Regions from separate parts of the Pontibacter korlensis genome, predicted to be linked through region 1. Evidence: riboswitches for the same ligand, from Rfam matches in the RefSeq annotation. Region 1 holds a riboswitch; the other holds the start of a gene.
The links. Region 1 has a riboswitch for thiamine pyrophosphate ahead of PKOR_RS08900 (TonB-dependent receptor). Riboswitches for the same ligand answer to the same signal wherever they lie in the genome.

Region 1 (11,700 bases):
GACTTAAACCAGTGAATCAAACCTAAAGAGAAGGCAGCACTGAGAGTGAGGCCTATTCCTATATCATACCAAACTGTACTGGGTTTTAATAATGGTCGAAGCACGAAAACAAAAGCTGCCGCAGTCAAACCTATTACAACTGTAGCAACTGTGTTTGTGTGTATTACTTTCCGCTGAAGTGCCTTAACATCATTTAGTATGTTAGATTCTTTTACCGTGCCTCCTACTCTACCTTCGGTAGCAGGTGCCTGCTGCGTTTGCCAGCTTTTTTGAATGTCGTCGAAGTTCATAGTTCGTTCCTGCTTTCTTTGAATGTCTCCTGGGTAACCTGCTGCTCCATGAGCACTGCCAGCTTCTGTTTGATGCGATTTATCTTTACCCCCACATAGTTTACCGTTAGCCCCAGCACCTCTGCAATTTCTTTATAAGACACCTCCTCCAGCACCAGCGAAATAATGAGCCGGTCCTGCTTTTCGAGACAGCTGATGCAGTAGTGCAGCTGTTGTAATAGCACCTCCTGCTCTTGCTTATGAGCTGTTTCGGCAGCTGCATCGGGAAATCCCATACTATGTTGCGGTAGTAAAGTAACATGTTTGCTCCGCTGCTTCCGGTGAAGTATGGCAGTGTTCAAGGCAAAGCGATAAAGCCAGGTGCTCAGTTTTGCATCTCCACGGAAAGTGTGCAGGTTCAACCACACTTTTACCAACACCTCCTGGTACAGGTCGTTGGCATCATCGTGGTCGGGTATACAGGCGCGACAAATACGATACAGCCTGTCCCGGTTCTCCCGCACGATCTCCTGGAATAACTTTTCCTTATCGTGCATCGGCAACATGCTTAAATTTCGCTTCCAAAGAAGAGTAGCATGGTGAGGTTAGGTGTTGCAGTATGCTTGGCAGCGGCGTGTTATTGTAAAGTTTAAACTTCATGATTAAGTCTGTTAAGGGTGATGAGTTAGAGCTGATTTCACAGCCAGTTAATACTTAGAGCAGAGACATTACAATTTATTACAACTACAGGCAAAATATTTATAGAAAATGCGAACGGCAACTAGCCGGGCTCCCGCGGGAGCTAAGCAAATCGCGAGAGTCTACGAAAACAGCAAAGGGCAGCCACTCACGCAGCTGCCCTTTATACTTTATCGCTCTCTCTTAGTCTTAGGGAGACTATTTAAAAGCTGGGATTCCCGTAATATCCGCACCTGTTATCAGCAGGTGAATGTCGTTTGTACCCTCATAGGTAATCACGGACTCCAGGTTCATCATGTGGCGCATGATCGGGTACTCGCCTGTGATACCCATACCACCATGAATCTGGCGTGCCTCACGAGCAATGTGCAGGGCCATGTCCACGTTGTTGCGCTTGGCCATAGAAATTTGCTGCGTGGTTGCTTTGCCCTCGTTCATCAAGGTGCCTAGGCGCCAGGCCAACAACTGCGCTTTCGTAATCTCGGTCAGCATCTCAGCCAGCTTCTTCTGTGTGAGCTGGAAAGCACCAATAGGCTTATCAAACTGGATACGCTCCACACTATACTTCCTGGCCGACTCGTAACAGTCGATAGCGGCACCAATGGCTCCCCAAGAAATACCGTAACGGGCAGAGTCCAGACAGCCAAGCGGTCCTTTCAAACCATCGATGTTTGGCAGCAGGTTTTCTTTTGGCACCTTCACGTTATCAAACACCAGTTCTCCGGTACAGCTGGCGCGTAAGCTCCATTTGTTGTGAATCTCCGGGGTAGAGAAACCTTCCATGCCGCGTTCCACGATCAGGCCCTTGATGCGGCCTTCCTCATTCTTTGCCCACACTACCGCTACCTGGCACTCTGGAGAGTTAGAGATCCACATCTTAGCGCCGTTAAGCAGGTAATGGTCGCCCATGTCTTTTATATTAGTAGCCATGCCACCCGGGTTAGAGCCAAAATCAGGTTCTGTAAGCCCAAAGCAACCTAGCCACTCGCCGCTTGCAAGCTTAGGCAAGTATTTTTTGCGCTGCTCCTCTGAACCATACTTGTAAATAGGGTACATCACCAAAGAGCCTTGCACCGAGGCCGTAGAACGCATACCAGAATCGCCACGCTCTATCTCCTGCATAATGATGCCGTAGCTGATATAATCGAGGCCACCGCCACCATACTCTGTTGGTATAGTTGGGCCAAAAGCACCTACATCCCCAAACTTCTTTACTATTTCTGATGGGAAATGAGCATCCTGTGCCCACTGTTCAACACTTGGAGAAATCTCGCGCTTCACAAAGTCGCGCATGGTCTGCCGTATAAGCTTGTGCTCTTCGGTTAACAGGTCGTCGATGTTATAGTAATCCGGCGCACCAGATGATTCGTAGGCCATAGTTTTGCTTTAAGGGTTAAGAGAAAGGGTAATACGCAAAGTTAAAATTTTAAGCATAACCTGAATCAGGATTAGGAGGATTTAAGTATGAACAGAACTGTTTCATTCTTGGACATACTTATACTTCTATTCCTCAATGGCATAAACCGAGATCTCCGCCAGTAACAGCAGTATAGCCCCGCCTATCCTCTTACCTAGCTCACAAAAAAGCCCCACCAAAACTGGCAGGGCTTTTTAATAGCTTTAGCTTACACTTAAAACTTAAGACCTACAGATAACAGAAAATTGCGTGTAGCCTGAGGATAATAGAAGTTCTCGGTATACTGGTCTCCATAAAGATAGCTGTAAGTATAACCGTTGGCTGCATATCGCTCGTTGAACACATTGTTCACCAACAGACCTAGCTCCAGCTCCTTCAGCACATTGCTGATATTGACAGTATAACGCAGGCGTACATCTCCCACCTCGTAAGCCGGAATAATACGATCTTCGTTTTCAGTATTGTCGAGGTACTGCTTACCTACTGTCTTATAGATGAAGGCAGCGCGAAGGCCTTTCAGCACCTCCACCTCTAGCTGGCTGCTTGTTATAAAATCAGGCGAGAAGGCAATAGCCGTTTCATTATAGTCATAGCGTACTTGGTCGCCATTGGCGTAGTCATCCAGGAATTCGCTAAAACCCTTTATTCTGTTCTGGCTGTAGGCAATATTGCTACGCAGGCTGGCACGTGTGCCAAGGCGCAACGCTCCGGCTAACTCTATGCCCTGGCGGTAGCTCTTGTCTATGTTCGTGCGGGTATAGGCGCCTACATCGTTGATCTGTCCTGTTAAAACCAGTTGGTTTTTGTAGTTCATGTAGTAGAGGTTTGCCTCCACATCTGCTGCAAGGGTTTGTCCAAATAACTCACCAACGCCAAACAGACCCCGGTATCCGGCTTCCACGTTGCGCAGTGTTTCGTGCTTAGGACGGCTTGTTGGGGTAGACTCGGTAAAGTCGTCGCGCACTGGCTCACGGTTACCAACAGCAAACGAAGCATAGAGCTGGTGCTCTGGTGCAGGAGCATAAGTTATACCTGCTTTCGGGTTCCAGAAAGTATAGCTGGCGTCCTGCGTAATGTTTTTACCATCGTTGTCAAATCCTAAAAACTCGTACTGGATGGTACGCAACTGAAGGTCGCCAAACACACTTAGTTTATCAGTCAGGCTGTAGCTAGCCTTGGCAAATATGTTAAAGTCGGTTTTATCCGCATCGTTCTCATAATACCTGTCGCGAATGTTGGAGGTAGAGGCATAGCGAGCCCAGATAACCTCGCCAAAGTGAGCGCCAGTATACCTGTTCCAGGCACCACCAAGAGTAGCGTTTAGGCGCTGGTTCGGATTATACTGTAAGGCATAAGTAACACCGTAGAAGTCGTTGTCGAGCCAGCGGCGGCGGATGATGTCGGAGGTTTCTATTGTTTCGCCCCCAATCTCTACATTTGGCAAGCCATAATCTGCCAGGTCATCCTCTGCACGGAACTGCTCATAATAGCCACGGCCATAGGTGTAGTGTAGGGCTCCGGAGAAGCTAAGCGCCGGCATAAAATCATGCGAGAGATGCAGCTGGTAGTGGTCCTGCTGGTAATTGTCAGTCTCGTTGTCGTAGGTGTAGTAGTTGTAGGTTCGGCCAGAGCTAAGCAGGTTCTCACGGTCGCTACCTTCTATACCGTTACGGTCAATATAGTCCTGCAGATCCTGCCTGTTGCCATACACCAGTGCCTCCGGTGTTCCATACCATGCCTGATAGGTTTTCTCCTGACCAGAGAAGGTAATAAACTTCAGCGAGGTTTGATCTCCGTAGTACCCACCCGAAAAGTAGAAAGATCTAAGATCTGAGGAAGCACGGTCGATGTACCCATCAGATTTGATGCGTGACAGGCGGCCATCAAAAGCAAACTTCCCATTGATAAGGCCTGTACCGAAGCGTACGTTGTTCTTCCAGGTATCAAAAGAGCCATAGCTGTTATCAGTTTCGGCGTAGGCTTCGCGTCGTACTTGCTGCGTCTGGATGTTTATACTTGCGCCAAAGGCTCCGGCACCGTTGGTAGAAGTACCAACCCCACGCTGCACCTGAATATCCTCCACCGAAGAAGCCAGGTCTGGCATATTGACAAAGAAAGTGCCGTGGCTTTCGGAGTCATTTACAGGGATACCATTCACCGTAACATTGATGCGCGTAATATCGGAGCCACGTATGCGGATGCCGGTGTAGCCCACGCCTGCGCCTGCATCAGAGTTTACCACCACCGAAGGCACCTGCTCCAACAGGTAAGGCAGGTCCTGACCGAAGTTGCGTTCCTCAATCTCCTGCCGTGTTACGTTGGTAAAGGTTGTACCGGTTCTCTCGTCGGCACGCGTCGCCTGCACAATCACCTCATTTGCTTGCAGTGCCTGCGGTCGCAGTGCTACCTGCACCGGTGCATTCTGCGGCAAGCTTAGGTTTACCTGCTGCTGTGCAAAGCCAAGATAAGTTACTTTTAGATTGTAGCTGCCTGCCGGCAAATCCTGAAAAGAAAAAGACCCGCCGTTACCGGTGGCGGTACCTACACTGGAGCCTTCCAACACTACTGTAGCGCCGGCTAAACCCTCTCCTGTGGCTGCATTGATCACGCGCCCGTTCAGGGTGTGCTGCGCCAACAGTTGCAATGGCAACATAAAGGCTACCACTGCCATTAATAATTTACTCATAAATGTACTGATAAGATAATGGTGAAACATACAGACATGCCAGGGGCCGGCAGCCTACTTAAAAGTGTTTCCCGTACCGCTCCCTTCGCCGGCATTACCCGGATCAGGTTCAATGGGTATGATCTCAGCCCGTAATATTTGGGCACCCCTAGTGTCGGCAAAGGTAGCCGACATAATCATTTAAACAAAGGAACCCAGATTATTTATACTCCTGCAATCTTCAGCACAAGCATGCTTCTGTCCTATTAAATTTTGCCTCTGACAGATAACCACTTAGCTAAAAAGTACGTTGTAAAGCTTAATAAGGCACACTAGTTTTTACCCCTTTGAGAGTAGACTTTTTGCCGTGCAGAGAGATCAGCAGAAGTTGAAAAATAAAAGAGAACCGTGATGATGATCAGCATATTGTACACAGTAGCACTGTTAACCATACTGGCATATTATGCCTTTGCCCCGCGCACAAGATACAACCGTCCTCCTTCCACCGACAATGATGATGACGGAGGTGAACCACTAGGAGATGACCTGCCAGACCTGGATCTGCCACCTGGTATTTCTCTGCCTATAAATGATTTTGAACCGAGGTATGATATTAGAAAAATCAAGGTTCCTAAGTTCCCGGAGCCATCACTGCATTAGGCGCAAAACCTGCGCAGAAGCAAGAAGCCCCGGCTTGCCAATGAGCAAATCGGGGCTTCTTGCTTCTGCGCAGGCTGAAAAGGCACTACAGCACAGTTATTGTGTACGTGCGGGCAAAGCTTTGCTCCGGCGCAAGTTGGTTAATGCCTTCTTTTTCCGTTAAGTCGCCACTCTCGCCTACTCTACCCGCAATGCCGCACCAAGGCTCAATACAAACGTAGCGCGGGTGGGCCGGCTTTCCCCAAATACCCAAGTACGGAAACCCTTCGAAGATAACCTCCACACGGCGAGCATTCTTTGTGCTACCCAGCATTACCCGCTCCGACTGTAGTTGCTTGAACACTAAGGCATCTTTATAGAAATAAGCAGAGCGAAGAGGCAGCTTCGTATCCTGTTCCAGCACCAGTTCTGTCTCGCCGCTTTGCAGTCCTTCGTCGCTTAGCAGGTAGCGGTGCAGCATTTCTTCCTTCTCAAATTCTAGAAAGTAGTCCTCATACTCCTCACCTTCATAAAAAGGAACGTTAAAGCCGGGGTGCCCGCCTATCGAGAAGTATAAAGCCTGCTCGCTGGTATTGGTTACAAGGTAAGTCACCTCCAGCCTATTCCAATCCAAAGCATAGGCTATTAGCAACCGGAATTTAAAAGGATACTGCTTCAGCGTCTCCTCATCCTCTGTCAGCTCGAAAACCAGCTTATTATGGTGTTCCTCCACCAACTTAAACTCTTTGCGGCGAGCAAAGCCGTGGCGCTTCATCTCATACGTCTGCCCCTCAAAAGTATATTGCTGCTCCGGCAGCTCCCCTACTATCGGGAAGAGGTTAGGCGCATGGCCTGTCCAAACCTCCGGGTCGGCCTGCCATATAAACTCAAGGTTCTCATCTTTCTTGATGAAGTGATGCAGCTCGGCACCCAGCGTATCCACGCCTACTTTATAGTTATCGTTCTCGAGGAAGTATAGCATAGTCTGTTATTGATATTATCTCTGTGTTAGCAAGGCCTCTACGTGCTTAGTAGCCAATTCCAGGCGTTCCTGCTCTTGGCCAAATATTTCTACAAAGGGAGCTCCAAGCGCTTCCAGCTCTCGCTTATACCAGTGGTAGAAAAACTGACGCAGGTGCGGGTGCTCCCGCTGCGGATCAGGCTCCCAGGGCAAATCAACGCCCATCAACAGGCAAAGGTTGTAGTCCTGTTGCTCCAGCTGTCGCTGTATCCAGTCGGGGCAGTGCCCAAAGGCATGCTCGCTCCAGATTTTAAGCACCAGCATATCAGTGTCGGAGAAAAGAATATCGTTTGCCTGCAGTTGCATCTCCTGCTCAAGGGCCAGTTGCCCGCGGGCTATTGCCTCGATATCATCTAAAGTATAAGGTTGATCTAAGGTAGCAACATAACTGCGTGCATACTCTGGCACCCACACCGTGTTAAAACGCGTTGCCAGCTGCGCTGCAATAGTTGATTTACCTGTAGACTCCGGGCCGGTAACGGCTATTTTTATCATAAGCGCTTTGTTGCAGTTGTGATGCCAAAGTTAGCCATACTTCTGTTAGAATTCGGCCCGTAGTTTGCTGTAGATTCTAGTATGAATCTGAATAGCTTAACAGAACATAAATTTTCACCCTTGGAGGTATAGCGCTTTCCCTATAATTAGATTATATTGGCTTTTACTTGTCTATAGAATAAGCTCTGGCACTCCTCATACATGCTTTTAAAATGAAAAAAGAACTGCGAAACTGCGACGATGAAGTATACTTCACTGTTGAGACAGACGCTCAAAATGGCTGGATAAGAGGTTGTTGGTACGGGATCGTGCCTATAGAGCAGATAAAGTCTGCCAGCTTACTTTATGTGGATTGCTTACAGCGCAGCCCCTACACCAAGATATTAAGTGACATTCGTTATCTAAAAAGCTCGTTTTTAGATGCCAACGATTGGTTGGAGCGGGTGTGCCTAGCCCCTGCTGTACAAGCGGGGTTAACCTCCTTCGCTTACCTTATACCAGAAGATTTTACAGATAAACTTGCTGTAGAGGACTTCTGCAGGCGCGCCCAAGGAAGCTTTAGGGTACATATCTATGACAATGAGGATGATGCTGTAGAGTGGCTAAAAGGCTGCAAATAAGGGTATCAAAACAAAAGGGGGAGTCTAGCATATGCTAGACTCCCCCTTTTGTTGAGTGCGATAGATATCACGTGCTTAATTCTCAGAGAAACTATAGTCGTAGAAATTATATACTTCAACAACTTTTGGTCTTTCCTCCCCGCACTGACACAGGAAAACAAATTTAGGGCGCTCGTCCGGAGACTCGTATCCCCATTTCATCCGATTTTCAAACTTTAGTTCCTCGGGTAATTCCAGTTTACGTTGTTTCATAATGCTGCAGCGTTAGTGGTTTTACAAACTACGCCCGTTTGGGGTCGCAGCAAAGGTTAGTAAGTACTTGTACGCTATACTACTGGCAAGATAATTAGACAACTACAGGATAAAGTATAACTATGTAATAAGCTTTTGCTGTTGCTGCTCCTTTTTATTGCTTTTACGGAGTTCCCAACAGTCACTATACCATAAAACTAAACAAGCAATCACCCTGATTACCAACACTTACAACACAAAATAAATAGCATATTAGGCTGGTTCTGATATACGTATTTTTTGAATATTTGCTTTACGTTTCCACTCAATCAAACCGGCAAACGCCATAACCAGCAGCACAAAGTAAAAGACAGAGGTAAAGACCAGGCCTTTAACAAAGTACAGTGGTATGGAAGCAACGTTCGTTGCAACCCACCAATACCAGCTCTCCACTTTTTTTCTAGCCATTAGCCACATACCGGTATAAGCCGTAGCACTAGCAAAAGCATCTGCCCAAGGAATAACGCCTTCGTAAAAAGCATCCTTCAGGTATGCAAGGGAGAAATAAATAACAAGATAGAGCACAGCAAAAAATGCAAGCTGCTGTAGCCACTGCTTTTGGCTCGAGAACGAGATATGCAGCACATGCTCATCCTGGTTGTTCTTTCGGGCCCAGAGAATCCACCCGTATATACTTAGGATAGTATAGTAAACGTTAACGCTTGCCTCCCCTATCAGGTGGTACTTAAAGCTTAAGTAGACATAGATAGTCGTACTGATAAGGCCAATGGGGTATACCAGGATGTTTTCTTTTCTGGAGTACCATACACTCACGATACCCGCCACCACGGCTACATATTCCAGCAAGGAGGTTTGTTGCATACCAACCAGGAACTGCTCCCATACTTCTGAGCCGCTAGTGCCTAAAATACTAGATAAAAGTGTTTGCCCAAGCACAACACCCAAAAAACTTTGCCACGTTTCCATTGTCGCAATTTACACCTCTAAAAATGCCCATGTATACAAAAGCTTCTTTAATTTTGAGTTTGGGCGCAACCAAACGCTACATGAGCCGCTAAAACTAAACCTATTACTGAGCAATACCCATGGATGAGATTACCGCAGAGGAACTGAAAGTCAGGCTGGCCCACAGCAGTAAAATACAGATTGTAGATGTACGCGAGCCCGAGGAGTTTGAAATCTGCAACCTTGGCGGCGAACTTATCCCACTTGCGGACATCCCAAAGCAGTCTGGCCGTATTCGGCGTGATGTACCGGTTGTGGTTGTGTGCCACCACGGGTTCCGGAGCGCCCAGGCTATAAACTACCTTACCCAACGCCTTGGTTTTGAGAACCTCCTGAACCTGAAAGGCGGCATACATGCGTGGGCCACTCAGGTAGATCCATCTATGGCAACATATTAAGTTGCTCGCAAATTGTCTTTCAGAGGCCTTACTCGCTGTAACTTGAGAGAATATTTCTCTTCTGAAAAGCAGCTATATTTTCTAATTTATAGTGGCAGAAAAAAATAAGCCAGACTCATTCGTAATTATCCACATAATTTTCTGTAACTTTACGCGGCAAATAATAACCCCTAATTTATTTGCCATGCTCTCCGATCAGTCTAAGATTTTATTTGAGGCACTGACTTACGACGATGTGCTGTTGCTCCCGGCTTACTCCGAGGTGCTTCCTCACCAAACCGATACTTCCTCACAACTTACTCGCAACATCCGCATCAATGTTCCACTCGTTTCGGCTGCCATGGACACCGTAACGGAGGCTGAATTGGCTATTGCGATGGCACAGGAAGGCGGAATTGGCATTATCCATAAAAACATGTCCATCAAGAAGCAGGCCGGACAGGTGCGCAAAGTAAAGCGCTCTGAAAGTGGCATGATCCTGGACCCTATAACACTGAATAATAACGCCACTCTAGGCGACGCCGTGCAGATCATGACTGAAAACAAGATCGGCGGTATTCCAATTGTAGATAACGACGGTAAACTGACCGGCATCATCACCAACCGTGACCTGCGCTTCCAGAAAGACCTTACGCAACCAGTTTCTGCCATCATGACAAAGCAGAACCTGATCACTGCACAGAAGGGCACCGACCTGTCAAAGGCAGAAGATATCCTACAGGAGTTCAAAATTGAAAAACTCCCGGTAGTAGACGAAAATGGCAAGTTGGCTGGCCTGATCACCTACAAAGACATCCTGAAGAAAAAAGACCGTCCTTTTGCTTGTAAAGATGAGTATGGTCGCCTTCGTGTGGGTGCCGCTGTTGGTGTAACGCCAGATGTACTGGACCGCGTGAAAGCCCTTGTTGAGGCTGGTGTAGACGTAATAAGCGTAGACACAGCTCATGGCCACTCTAAAGGCGTACTGGAAGCAGTTCGCAGAATTAAAGATACTTTCCCGAATGTAGACCTGATAGCAGGTAACGTAGCCACAGCTGAAGGTGCTAAGGCACTGGCTGATGCTGGTGCTGATGCCGTGAAAGTAGGCGTTGGCCCAGGCAGTATCTGTACAACACGTGTAATTGCAGGTATTGGTGTTCCACAGCTTTCTGCTGTGATGGAGGCTGCCCGTGGTCTGCAGGGCACTGGCGTTCCGGTTATCGCGGATGGCGGTATCAAGTTCTCTGGTGATATTGTAAAAGCCTTGGCTGGCGGTGCCAGCACTGTAATGGTTGGCTCGCTGCTAGCCGGAACTGAAGAGGCTCCTGGCGAAATGATCATTTACGAAGGACGTAAGTATAAAACATATCGCGGCATGGGCTCAGTGGAGGCAATGGAAGAAGGCTCTAAAGACCGTTACTTCCAGAGCGATGAGAAAGACGCCAAGAAACTAGTGCCAGAGGGCATTGTTGGCCGTGTAGCTTACAAAGGCCTGGTAAACGAGGTAATCTACCAGTTGGTAGGTGGCTTGCGTGCTGGCATGGGCTATTGCGGTACAGCTTCTGTAAGCGATCTTTGGGATTCTAAAATGGTGAAGATTAGTGGTGCTGGTCTGCGCGAAAGCCATCCTCACGATGTGCAGATTATGCGTGAGGCTCCTAACTACAGCCGCTAACACATACAGCATAAAGTAGTTATACCTAAAAGCTACCAAGACAAAGAACAGCAGCCAATGGACAATCGTTGGCTGCTGTTCTTTTTTAGCCAAGGCAACAGCGAAAAGACTACACTATGGCTAGAACATCCTGTGCTATTAAAGTTAACCTAGGCTGCACGATTTACGTTATGCAAGGTGATTTTCTAAAACAGGACACAACAACTTGGCCAAAGAGCAGTTTTTTTTCTTACCTTTCAATTTAGAACAGGCCAGGGAGCACCGTATTCAGTCACGGCTAAAATCAAAGACGGATTTCCGTTTTATGCTATATAAAACCAACGCAAAATCTTTACTGGCAATATCTGCTGTCATAAGCTGGCTCTTACTGCTGGTTTATGTACTGCTTACTGCCGAAAGCACACTGGCAGGTTCCGGTGCGCCTAAATTTGCGTTCCCGTTTCTCAGAAACCTGCTCACTGTTGTCTTTATCGTTTCTGTGTTTCTGTTTCAGCGGATGCACACCGAAACACTCAAAGGGATTGATTTTATAGGTTACCTCTGGAACCTGTTTTCCAAGGCTGGTG
Region 2 (11,700 bases), 1.6 Mb from region 1:
CTTCTCTGGATGTTCAGTTGCTCTAGGGCTGCATCGGCTGCTTCCGTACCGAACGCTTTCACTTCTTTCGCTTTCACAGGAACTGCTCCCTCTGCTGTTGCTTTTACCTTTTCCATAATTAATTCTGTGTTTTAGTTTTAAAAGAGATAGCCATCTGCTTTGTATACAATACTGTTATCCCGCCAGCAAGTTATCCCGCACCATGGTATGCTTCATCTGCTACAGGCTCCATCCATTCTACAATACCCTTCTCTGTATTGGGAATGATGTACAGCTGCTGTAAGCCTGTGTCCGGGCTTGCCCCGTGCCAATGAACCGTGTTGGGCGGGCACTGAATGACATCTCCCTTTCTCATCGTTTGCCGGGCCTGCCCTTTTATCTGGTGGTACCCCATGCCGTCTGTGATGATGAGGATCTGTCCGGCCGGATGCCTGTGCCAGTTGCTACTGGCGCCGGGCTCGAAGTATACGTTTCCTACCAGCGTAGCATAGGTGGAGTCCGCAGGAACCAGGCCGTGGTTATAAGCATTGCCCGTGAAATACTCCGAGGATCCTTTTTCCCCTTTTGGAAAGATGGTTTGCATATCTGCTGCTGCAGTTGCCTGCCGGTCCGCTTGTTCTTGACAACCTGTGATTAGCAGGCTGCAGAGAACAAGGGCTGTCATCGTGGAAGCATCAGGTTTATGTTCAATGACCAGCAGATGGAATGCAAAAGAGGGCAGTTTCTATTTTGGTTTGCCGAGAGCAGGCTTTCAGGTTTGCAGCTTTGAAAAGGCTTCAAAGCAACAGCATTGCTGGTGGAAAAAGATTTTTTGAACAACAACTTGCCTGACCAGGGCTGGAGTATCAATGCCCTGCTGCATTCCAGGGCTTATCCGGTCAAAAAGCTGCATGGAAAAAATGACAGGCAAAGAATCCTTTCGAACTTTAAGTGGCTGAGTGATCGCGCTTTGGAAACCGACCATCGCTTTTACAACGAGGCCCTCAGCTTGCAGATGAAACTGTTTATTCTCGACATGTGGCACCTCTTTGCCAACGAGTATGAAAGGCGGAAACACACCCTGCAAACCGGAACCTTGTACGAGCGGTTCATGCAACTGGCACAGGAGCATTGCTTGACGGAGCGTGAGGTACAGTTTTACAGCAACCAATTGAACATCACTCCAAAATACCTTAACCATATTTGTAAAAAGACATCCGGTATCACAGCTTCCGGATGGGTTCAGCGTTTCGCCAAGGAGCGCATCATCATCCATCTGCAAAACAGAAACCTCACTATTTCCGAGATTGCCGATGAGATGGAATTTAGCAGCCGTTCGTTTTTTTCCCGCTATGTGAAAAAGATATTGGGTGTTACACCAAGTGAGTACCGGAGCAGATTGGGCTAGATGAGAAACTATAAAAAAGCAATATGCATCTTCCCTCCACCTGATTAGGCGCAGAGACTCCTAAAACTGCCCCTGTTGGAGGCAGAAAACCCGGTAAAGAAATCAAGGTAAATCTGCAGAAACAGGGAACAGGTTACTTCTCCAACTCCGGAAATGGGAAAGCGCAGTGATAAGTGCATCAACCGCACCTTTGATACCGGCAGCGAACGCTAATAATGCCAGAGTAACGATTCGCAACGTGCAGGCACAGACGGATCCTGTTGAACAAACCTGCCGTTATCGGGACTTCAAAAAAACTACACTATCTATCCGGCTTATCATAACCCAACTGTAGGTGCCTGCGTATAAAAGCACGGCTAAAAGTTGAAAAGTTTTCTTAAAAACTGATCATAAAAGAAAGGCTCCTCATCCCGAGGGCCTTTTCTTTTTTATAGCCCATGTGCTCCTTTATGATAAGTAGGGACCAGACTTGCCTATCCTCTAGTATAAACAGTTGCCCCGACACTGACAGTTTTGATCGCGCCTAAAGAGGCAGGCCTGTGGATGCGAACTCTACTACTAGTTTCGTCAGCCGTCTTAGCTCCATTGCCTTCGCTGACCCTGGCAAGGCATCCAGCAAGTCTTCTATCCGGGAAGCTACCCCATCATACTCCTGCGGCGTCTGCATAAGGTTGGCTTCCGTTAAACCTCCGAAGTACTTCACCAAAAGCCTATCTCAAGGAATGCAAAGCACCTGGGGGGAAGAACTGATTCTTTACCCTGGTAAAGCACCCAAGACGGGCACCCTTGTATCCTGCCCCTGAGGTGGTGTTCGCCTCACCAATGTTATGATAAAGCCCTACTCAACAGTACCGTTGAGTAGGGCTTTACCGCTCCTCTTCCTAGGTGTTTACTCACAGACACTAAATCTTTGTAGATATGGTTCGATAACTTGATCCATTAGCCTACTCCAAAGCCCTTTAGTTTATGATAAAGGCTTTTTATGCACTTCGGACGCTAAAGCCGATTCCGTTGCGCTTTATCCTCAACTTTTTGCTTATGATGTGTCTGTCAGAAAGAGTCTAAGCATTCATTGTCTACATTTTACAACCTGGCGCAGCCTGCCTCTACGATCTCTGCGCTACTGCCCTGAAGTCATCTCTTAAAAAGAAAGTAGAAAAAAGAATTCTCCTTTCTCTTTTGGTTTCCATCTTTTTGCTGTTAGCTTTGAGCAGACTTTAGGGGTGTCCTGTAAAACTTTATAGGGCTGAGATTTACCCTTTGAACCTGATGCAGTTCATACTGCCGTAGGGAAAAGTGAAGATAAGCCGGGGTATTTTCTATTCTTCCCAGGTCCATTCCTAAGGTCTATTGCACCAAACTCTACAGGAATGGATATATCTGTCAATCAACAAGCTCAAACAGTGGCCGACAATTGCTCTTTACAGCAATTGCTCCAAATCCTTTTGCCACAAAATCAGAACGGTATTGCTATTGCGGTCAACAACGCTATCGTCCCAAAGCCCAGCTGGGCAGAGCACCTTTTACATCCCAACGATTCTGTCACCATCATCAGAGCAACGCAGGGCGGTTAAGCTTTCGCCTTTTCATCTGTAACCATAGCTTTATGAAAAAAGAAAAAATACCACAGCAACAGACCATTACCCGCACACCTTTCCCGGCATCAAAGAAGGTGTATGTAAAGGGGCAATTGCACGACATTTCCGTAGCCATGCGCGAAATTAGCCTGACCAATACCAAAATATTTGGCTCTGAAGGACAGGTTGAGAAGAACGCCTCGGTTACCGTATACGATACCAGTGGTCCTTACACAGATCCTGAAGTGGAGGTTGATGTAAAGAAAGGCCTGCCTGCCCTGCGTAGGGACTGGATCCTGAAGAGAGGCGACGTGGAGCAGCTGGAGGGCGCAACTTCCCGGTATGGCAAACAGCGCCTTGCCAACAGTAGCCTTGATCATCTTCGCTTCCAGTACATCAGCAAACCTCTTCGTGCTAAAGACAGCCTGAATGTAACGCAGCTGCATTATGCCAAGAAGGGCATTATTACGCCGGAGATGGAGTACATCGCCATCCGTGAGAACCAGCGCATTGATGTGCTGAACGAGCAGAACCCAACCCTTGCACATCAGCATGCCGGCCACAGTTTTGGTGCCAATACCCCTAAAAGCCACATCACGCCGGAGTTTGTAAGGCAGGAGGTAGCTGCAGGCCGCGCTGTTATTCCGGCCAACATCAACCACCCCGAGACTGAGCCGATGATCATCGGGCGTAATTTCCTGGTGAAAATCAACGCCAATATCGGTAACTCTGCTGTTACGTCGAGCATCGAGGAAGAAGTAGAGAAAGCCGTATGGGCCTGCCGTTGGGGAGCCGACACCATCATGGACCTCTCTACGGGCAAGAACATACATGAAACCCGTGAATGGGTTATCCGCAACTCCCCTGTTCCAATTGGTACGGTGCCAATCTACCAGGCGCTGGAGAAAGTCGGTGGCAAGGCAGAAGCCCTGACCTGGGAGATCTTCCGCGATACGCTGATTGAGCAGGCAGAGCAGGGAGTGGATTACTTCACGATACATGCCGGCGTATTACTGCGTTACGTGCCGTTGACGGCTAAACGCCTAACCGGTATTGTTTCCCGAGGTGGTTCTATTATGGCGAAGTGGTGCCTGGCGCATCATAAGGAGAACTTCCTGTACACGCACTTCGAAGAGATTTGCCAGATCATGAAAGCCTATGACGTGTCCTTCTCTCTGGGTGACGGACTGCGCCCCGGCTGCTTGGCTGATGCCAACGATGCGGCTCAGTTTGCAGAGCTGGAGACATTGGGAGAACTGACCAAAATTGCCTGGAAGCATGATGTGCAGACGATCATTGAAGGTCCGGGCCACGTGCCGATGCACCTGATCAAGGAGAATATGGACAAGCAGCTAAAGGAGTGTCACGAAGCGCCCTTCTATACCCTTGGACCACTCACAACCGATATCGCACCGGGCTATGACCATATCACTTCAGCTATCGGAGCGGCGATGATCGGTTGGTTTGGAACGGCCATGCTTTGCTACGTAACCCCGAAAGAGCACCTGGGGCTTCCAAACAAAAAGGATGTTAAGGATGGGGTGATCACCTACAAGATTGCAGCGCATGCGGCCGATTTGGCAAAGGGACACCCGGGCGCACAGTACCGCGATAACGCGTTGAGCAAGGCCCGCTTTGAGTTCCGCTGGCAAGACCAGTTCAACCTGTCACTTGACCCGGATACAGCGCGTGAATTCCACGATGAAACACTGCCGGCAGAGGGCGCCAAAATTGCCCACTTCTGCTCCATGTGCGGACCAAACTTTTGCTCTATGAAAATCACGCAGGAAGTGCGGGAGTATGCTGATCAGCAGGGCGTGCAAGAAGCGGAAGCTTTACGAAAAGGTATGGAGGAGAAATCAAAAGAGTTCACTCAGAAAGGCAGTGAGCTATACCTGTAAATGAAACTGATCGTTATTTCCAGTCCTGCTCCGGTAGCCGGGGAGCCGCAGCGCATCAACCAGTTATTTGAGGCAGGGCTGGAACACTTTCATGTGCGTAAACCAGACTACCCGAAGGAACAACTCAGGAAGCTGCTTTCACAGATAGATGCTGTGCATTCTCCTAAAATAGCTTTGCACCAGCACCACGTGCTGGCAGGTGAGTTTGGGTTAAACAGGCTGCACTTCACGGAGCAAAGCAGAAGTATAACACCATTAGCAAAGTTCACAACATTAAAATCAGATGGGTACCAGTTAAGTACCTCTGTGCACTCCACTGAAGCACTGCAGCAGCTTCCCTCCTGCTTCAGCTATACCTTCTTCGGCCCCGTGTTTAACAGTATCTCTAAGCCTGGTTATACAGCAGACATTCCAGCTAATTTTTGTTTAACAGCTGCAGAGAAAGCGGTGCCTGTTATTGCCCTGGGTGGAATTGATGCCGGAAACATTTCACTGGTCCCGAAAATGCACTTTGACGGAGCAGCCGTGCTTGGCAGCATCTGGAATCAGCCGGAACAGGCAGTTAGTAACTTCATCAGAACCAAGGAGAAATGCCAGATACTCGCCCATACGTACTAAGCATCGCCGGAATCGACCCTAGTGGCGGAGCTGGCATATTTGCCGACATCAAAACATTTGAACAGCATAGGGTCTATGGTTTTGGTGTATGTTCTGCCTTAACGGTGCAAAATGATACGGACTTCCTGCAGGTACAATGGTTAGGTGCTCGTGAGATCATAAAGCAACTGGAGCCGTTGGTAACTAAATTCAAGATCAGCTCCTGTAAGATCGGGATTGTGCAGGAGCTGGATGTGCTGCTTGACGTGATGCTATACCTAAAGAGCCGGCAGCCACATCTTCAGATCATACTGGACCCTGTACTAAAAGCCAGTGCGGGCTTTGCATTTCACGGAATACTGGAGGATGAAAAGCTGACGGCAGTGCTACGGGAGATAACCCTGCTAACGCCTAACTACAATGAGATACAGCAGCTAAACGGTGACCTGTCTCCAAAGGAAGCAGCCAAAGCACTGGCAAAGCATTGCGCTGTACTTCTGAAAGGTGGCCATAATCCGGAAGCACCGGGAACAGACTATTTCTTTGCCTCAGACTCCTGTATCACCTTAAAGCCAACTTTATCTAACGTTTCTCCCAAGCATGGTTCGGGTTGTGTGTTGTCGGCATCCGTTGCGGCCAACCTGGCATTGGGCCATACTTTACCGGAAGCCTGCCGCCGTGGCAAGCGCTACACCGAATTATTTCTAAGCAGTAACAATACTTTATTCGGTTACCACAATTATGATAGCTAAACTACAGTATATATCGCAACAGACAGAGGCACTAACGCATGTTGCGGCCATACATAAAGCCTTGGATGCCGGCTGCGATTGGGTGCAGCTGCGGGTTAAGAACTCTCCTGAAACTGTTGTGGCCCGTCATGCCGAAGAGGCTAAAAAGCTTTGCTCAGCGTATAGGGCCAAGCTGATCATCAACGATTACCCGCACATAGCCAAAGCCGTAGAAGCAGATGGCTTGCACTTGGGCCTGCAGGACATGCCTATCCGGGAAGCCAGAAGCATAGTAGGTGAAAAAATGATCATTGGTGGCACTGCCAATACCCTGGAGCACATCAAGCTACGCGTGGCAGAAGGTGCCGGCTACGTGGGCCTGGGGCCTTTCCGTTTTACCACGACTAAGGAGAAACTAAGCCCTGTGCTTGGATTGAAGGGATACGTGAACATTCTAAGTAAACTAGCTGAAGAAGGTGTCACCATTCCCATCATCGCCATAGGTGGATTAGTGGCAGACGATGTGGCTGCACTACTGCATGCAGGAGTACATGGCATTGCCATGTCAGGTGCGATCACTCATGCTGCTGATCCAGCAGACGTTATACGCTCCGTTCAACAATTCATAGCAAGTTCAACTTTAGCAGTGTAATATGTTACAGATAGCAGATAAAACATTTCAGTCACGCCTGTTTACCGGCACAGGTAAGTTCAGCTCCTCCGGCTTAATGGAAGAGGCCTTACTGGCATCGGGTTCTGAGCTAGTCACCGTTGCTTTAAAACGCGTGGACATACATGCCGAAGAAGATGACATCCTGTATCACCTGAAGCACCCGCACATTAACCTGCTGCCCAATACTTCCGGTGTGCGCAACGCAAAGGAAGCTGTTTTTGCCGCCCAGCTGGCACGGGAAGCACTAGAAACGAACTGGGTAAAACTGGAAATCCACCCGGACCCGAAGTACTTGTTGCCTGACCCAATAGAGACTCTGAAGGCAACGCAAGAGTTGGTAAAGCTGGGTTTCGCGGTGCTACCCTACCTCCATGCAGATCCGGTGCTGTGCAAGCGCCTGGAAGAGGCGGGAACAGCTGCCCTTATGCCTTTGGGCTCTCCTATCGGCAGCAACAAGGGCCTGAAAACAATCGATTTTCTGGAGATCATCATAGAGCAGAGCAAAGTACCGGTGGTAATCGATGCAGGCATCGGGAGTCCATCGGATGCCGCAAAAGCAATGGAACTTGGCGCTGATGCGGTGCTGGTAAACACGGCAATTGCCGTATCAGAAAACCCGGTGCAGATGGCCAAAGCCTTTAAACTGGCCGTGGAAGCCGGACGAATGGCCTACGAAGCCAAACTGGCCAAACCCGTGCAACATGCGGCAGCAAGCAGCCCTTTAACATCCTTTTTAGATGAGTAACTTCAGAGAAGCTTTTGACAGCCATGACTGGGAGCAGGTAAAGGAAAGCATCTACGCAAAAACCGCTGCTGATATAGAGAGTGCCTTAAGTAGCCAGAAGAGAACGCTGGAAGACTTCAAGGCCCTTATCTCCCCTGCTGCCGCCACATACCTGGAGCAGATGGCGCAGCTAAGCCAGCAGATTACCCGCAAGCGCTTCGGCCATACGATACAGATGTATGTGCCGCTCTACCTGTCCAACGAGTGCCAGAACATCTGTACCTACTGCGGTTTCAGCTATGATAACAAAATGCGCCGCAAAACGCTTACAGAGGAGGAGATCCTGAAGGAGGTAGAGGCCATCAAAAAACTGGGCTACGACCATGTGCTGCTTGTCACCGGTGAAGCGAATAATACAGTGCACATAGATTACTTTAAGCGGGCGCTGGAGGTTATACGGCCGCACTTCTCACACATTTCCATGGAGGTGCAGCCCCTAGACCAGGACGAGTATGAGGAGCTTATACCCTATGGCCTGAACACCGTGCTGGTATACCAGGAAACCTACCACAAGGACGATTACAGAAAGCATCACCTGAAGGGCAAGAAATCCAACTTCTATTACCGCCTAGATACCCCCGATCGCCTGGGAAAAGCAGGCATTCACAAAATAGGACTGGGAGTGCTGATTGGCCTGGAAGACTGGCGCACGGATTCTTTCTTTACCGCACTGCACCTGAACTACCTGGAGAAAACCTACTGGCAAACCAGGTACAGCCTCTCTTTCCCGAGGCTGCGCCCGTTTTGCGGAGGCCTCGCTCCCAAGGTCGAGATGACGGACCGGGAACTGGTGCAGCTGATCTGCGCCTACCGCATCTGCAACGAAGAAGTGGAGCTTTCCCTTTCCACCCGCGAATCGGAGAAGTTCCGCAATAACGTGATCAGGCTCGGCGTGACATCCATGAGCGCAGGCTCCAAAACAAACCCGGGGGGATATGTCGTAGAGCCGGCTTCGCTGGAACAGTTCGAAATATCAGATGAGCGGAGCCCGGAAGAGATAGCCGCTATGCTAAAGTCGCAGGGCTACGAAGCGGTGTGGAAGGATTGGGACAGAGCTTTTTAATTAATGTATAGCCATGCTACAAGCAGAAGAAATAAAACGCTACAGCCGCCAGATAATCTTACCTGAGATAGGTCACGAAGGACAGGCACGCCTGAAACAGGCCAAGGTGCTGATGCTAGGTGCAGGTGGCTTGGGGTGCCCCGTGCTGCAGTACCTTACCGCCGCCGGCGTGGGCACCATCGGGATTGTAGATAATGACGTGGTGGACGAGAGTAACCTGCAGCGCCAGATACTTTACTGGGTGGAGGATGTAGGACGCAAAAAAGCCACAGTGGCGGCCGAGAAACTGGGCAAACAGAATCCTTTTGTCAATTTTCGCATTTACACAGAACGCCTTACTGCCGAAAATGCAGAAGAGATAATCGCCACCTATGATTTGGTAGTAGATGGTTCTGACAATTTCCAGACCCGTTACCTGGTGAATGATATATGCGTGACTTTAAACAAACCGCTGGTATTCGGCTCTATCTTTAAGTTTGAAGGGCAAGTGTCGGTCTTCAACTACAATGGCGGTCCTACCTACCGCTGCATCTACCCTACGCCACCTGCACCAGAAGAGGTGCCCAGCTGTTCAGAGATCGGTGTGCTGGGAGTGTTGCCCAGCCTGATTGGTTCCTATATGGCAAGCGAAGCCATCAAAGTCATCTGCAGGATTGGAAGCGTGCTATCTGGGAAACTCTTGGTACTGAACACGCTGGAGAACTCTATAGACTTCTATTCTTTTAACCGGGCTGCAGATTTTGCGGCGCCTAAGGAAGAACCCACCCCCTCCTTCTCTTGCGCATCAGCATCCGCAGTTGAGGAAGTCTCTCTGGCAGAGCTAAGACAGTGGTTAGCAGCAAAAGATACTGTGTGCCTGGTAGACGTGCGGGAAAAGCACGAGTATGACATGTTTAATATAGGCGGAGTTAACATTCCTCTAAGTTCTTTACCGGAGCAGTTGCATACTTTACCAGAAAGCGAAAGCATCATTTTTTGCTGCCTGTCAGGGAAAAGAAGCCAGTATGCGGCTAGGCTTTTGGCAAATTCTCCATTCAAGGGAAGAATTTACAATCTAAAAGGTGGTGTTAAATCATCTGATTAAAGATCATCTACCACTTCTCTCATCGCTGCAGATATTCCTATATAGCCGCTCAATCCTTGTGGAAGAGAGTCGATAATTCCTTTCCTTGGTCTACAATAAAAGCCTCTTCAAGTAAAACTGGAGCGGCTTTTGTTTTTCAATGCCCTATCCCCTTCAGTAAAACGGTTCCTTTTGTAAAACAACTCCAACATCCTTTTTATAGCCATCCTCTTTTTAGAGAAACCAAGGTTTAGGCGCTAGAGTTTAGTGCATTGATAGCACGCCTCTTCCTATTGTAAATTCTAAAACAATCATCGTTTACTTTAACAATTCATTTTCTACTTGCTAATCTTGTACTTTGCCCACCAGGGATTATGTACATTTACATGATGGTTATCAAATGTAGTTTGGAAGGCATAGGGACTGGCTACTGAGTCCGGATCAAAGACCATTTATAAGATCACTATGAAATTGTATATTAAATATATGGTCAGCCTGCGCTGCAAAATGATGGTAAAGGAAGAACTGAACAAGTTGGGGCTACAGTTTGTGGTAGTTGACCTGGGCACTGTGGAGATACAGGAGGCCATTTCTCAGGAACAGCTTACGCAACTCAAAGACAACCTTCTGCTATCGGGATTAGAGCTGCTTGATGATAAGAAAAGCATCCTGATCGAAAAAATAAAAAATGTTATCGTTGAGATGATCCATCATTCAGATGAGTTTCCCAAGGCAAATTACTCGGACTTTATCAGTGAGAAACTTAACCACGATTATACGTATTTGGCTAATATCTTCTCTGAAGTAAAAGGTATTACGATACAGCAATTCATCATCTTCCATAAAATTGAAAGGGTAAAAGAGTTACTCCTGTATGGAGAGCTTAACCTGACTGAGATCGCTCATCGGTTACATTACAGCAGTGTGGCCCACTTATCAAACCAGTTTAAGAAAGTTACCGGCCTCTCCCCTTCGTTTTACAAGCAGCTGAAGCATAAGCGCAGGGCCAACCTTGAGAACATGTGATTTATATAACATTCTTTTTTTACTGTGTAACATAAGGCAGTGGGAATAACACCACCTTTGTACCATCAAAAACAGCTGAACTACAAACAGCCCAGCTTCCGCCAGTAACGGATACGACACCCATCACTTTATGGCTCCTATTATAATTTTTATACTTACAGGTTAATGAATTAAAAATAGAGAGCAAATGTCTTAAGTATATACCATAGAACCTGTTTTACATTTCCTTGTAAAACCCTGATCTCATTGCTCATCACTTCGCACCAGGTTCTAATCACTTTACCAGCAGCAGCGCCGTACCATACTCCCGGATTTGAGTATGCACTTTACGAAAACAAATGAAATTACTTATCAAATACATGGTTAGTAACCGTTGCAAAACAATGGTGCAGGAAGAACTCACGAGTCTTGGCTTACAATCAGAGTATGTAGTAATTGATCTGGGCACGGTGGATCTGCACAAAGATATTACTGACATTCAAGTAGAAGAGCTAAAAGTGAAACTTGATATTGCAGGCCTGGAATTGCTTGATGACAGTAAAAACAAACTGATAGAAAAGATAAAGAAGCTGATAACAGACATGATCAACTCTTCGGAAGAACAGCCGAAAGTTAATTACTCTATTTACATCAGTGAGAAACTTGGTTATAACTATAACTACCTGGCAAACATATTCTCCGAAGTTAAAGGCATCACCATACAGCAATTTATCATCATTCATAAAATAGAGAAAGCAAAAGAACTGCTGTTTTATGATGAACTCACATTAACAGAAATTGCACACCGCCTACATTACAGCAGTGCAGCCCATTTATCCAGCCAGTTTAAAAAAATAACAGGCCTCTCTCCTTCTTTATACAAGCAAATAAAGGAGAAACGGGAGGATGTGCTCGGAAA

Region 2: linked by a shared signal. The riboswitch ahead of thiS (sulfur carrier protein ThiS) and the one ahead of PKOR_RS08900 (TonB-dependent receptor) in region 1 are both predicted to bind thiamine pyrophosphate.

The regions. Positions count from the first base shown of each region.
Region 1 is NZ_CP009621.1:2,039,240-2,050,939, reverse strand. It holds gene PKOR_RS08915 (hypothetical protein) at 1-290, opposite strand, end outside; gene PKOR_RS08910 (RNA polymerase sigma factor) at 287-826, opposite strand; gene PKOR_RS08905 (acyl-CoA dehydrogenase family protein) at 1,167-2,345, opposite strand; gene PKOR_RS08900 (TonB-dependent receptor) at 2,600-5,071, opposite strand; TPP riboswitch at 5,135-5,231, opposite strand; gene PKOR_RS08895 (hypothetical protein) at 5,462-5,710, shown strand; gene PKOR_RS08890 (aldose 1-epimerase family protein) at 5,796-6,671, opposite strand; gene PKOR_RS08885 (AAA family ATPase) at 6,687-7,205, opposite strand; gene PKOR_RS08880 (hypothetical protein) at 7,418-7,825, shown strand; gene PKOR_RS25020 (hypothetical protein) at 7,901-8,077, opposite strand; gene pnuC (nicotinamide riboside transporter PnuC) at 8,330-9,043, opposite strand; gene PKOR_RS08870 (rhodanese-like domain-containing protein) at 9,163-9,480, shown strand; gene guaB (IMP dehydrogenase) at 9,665-11,134, shown strand; gene PKOR_RS08860 (GAF domain-containing SpoIIE family protein phosphatase) at 11,439-11,700, shown strand, end outside.
Region 2 is NZ_CP009621.1:3,637,292-3,648,991, reverse strand. It holds gene PKOR_RS15665 (NAD(P)-dependent alcohol dehydrogenase) at 1-116, opposite strand, end outside; gene PKOR_RS15660 (cupin domain-containing protein) at 191-583, opposite strand; gene PKOR_RS15655 (helix-turn-helix domain-containing protein) at 797-1,387, shown strand; gene PKOR_RS15650 (hypothetical protein) at 1,911-2,090, opposite strand; TPP riboswitch at 2,597-2,697, shown strand; gene thiS (sulfur carrier protein ThiS) at 2,758-2,961, shown strand; gene thiC (phosphomethylpyrimidine synthase ThiC) at 2,994-4,865, shown strand; gene PKOR_RS15635 (thiamine phosphate synthase) at 4,866-5,483, shown strand; gene PKOR_RS15630 (hydroxymethylpyrimidine/phosphomethylpyrimidine kinase) at 5,456-6,214, shown strand; gene PKOR_RS15625 (thiamine phosphate synthase) at 6,204-6,845, shown strand; gene PKOR_RS15620 (thiazole synthase) at 6,847-7,611, shown strand; gene thiH (2-iminoacetate synthase ThiH) at 7,604-8,713, shown strand; gene moeB (HesA/MoeB/ThiF family protein) at 8,727-9,797, shown strand; gene PKOR_RS15605 (helix-turn-helix domain-containing protein) at 10,242-10,802, shown strand; gene PKOR_RS15600 (helix-turn-helix domain-containing protein) at 11,141-11,700, shown strand, end outside.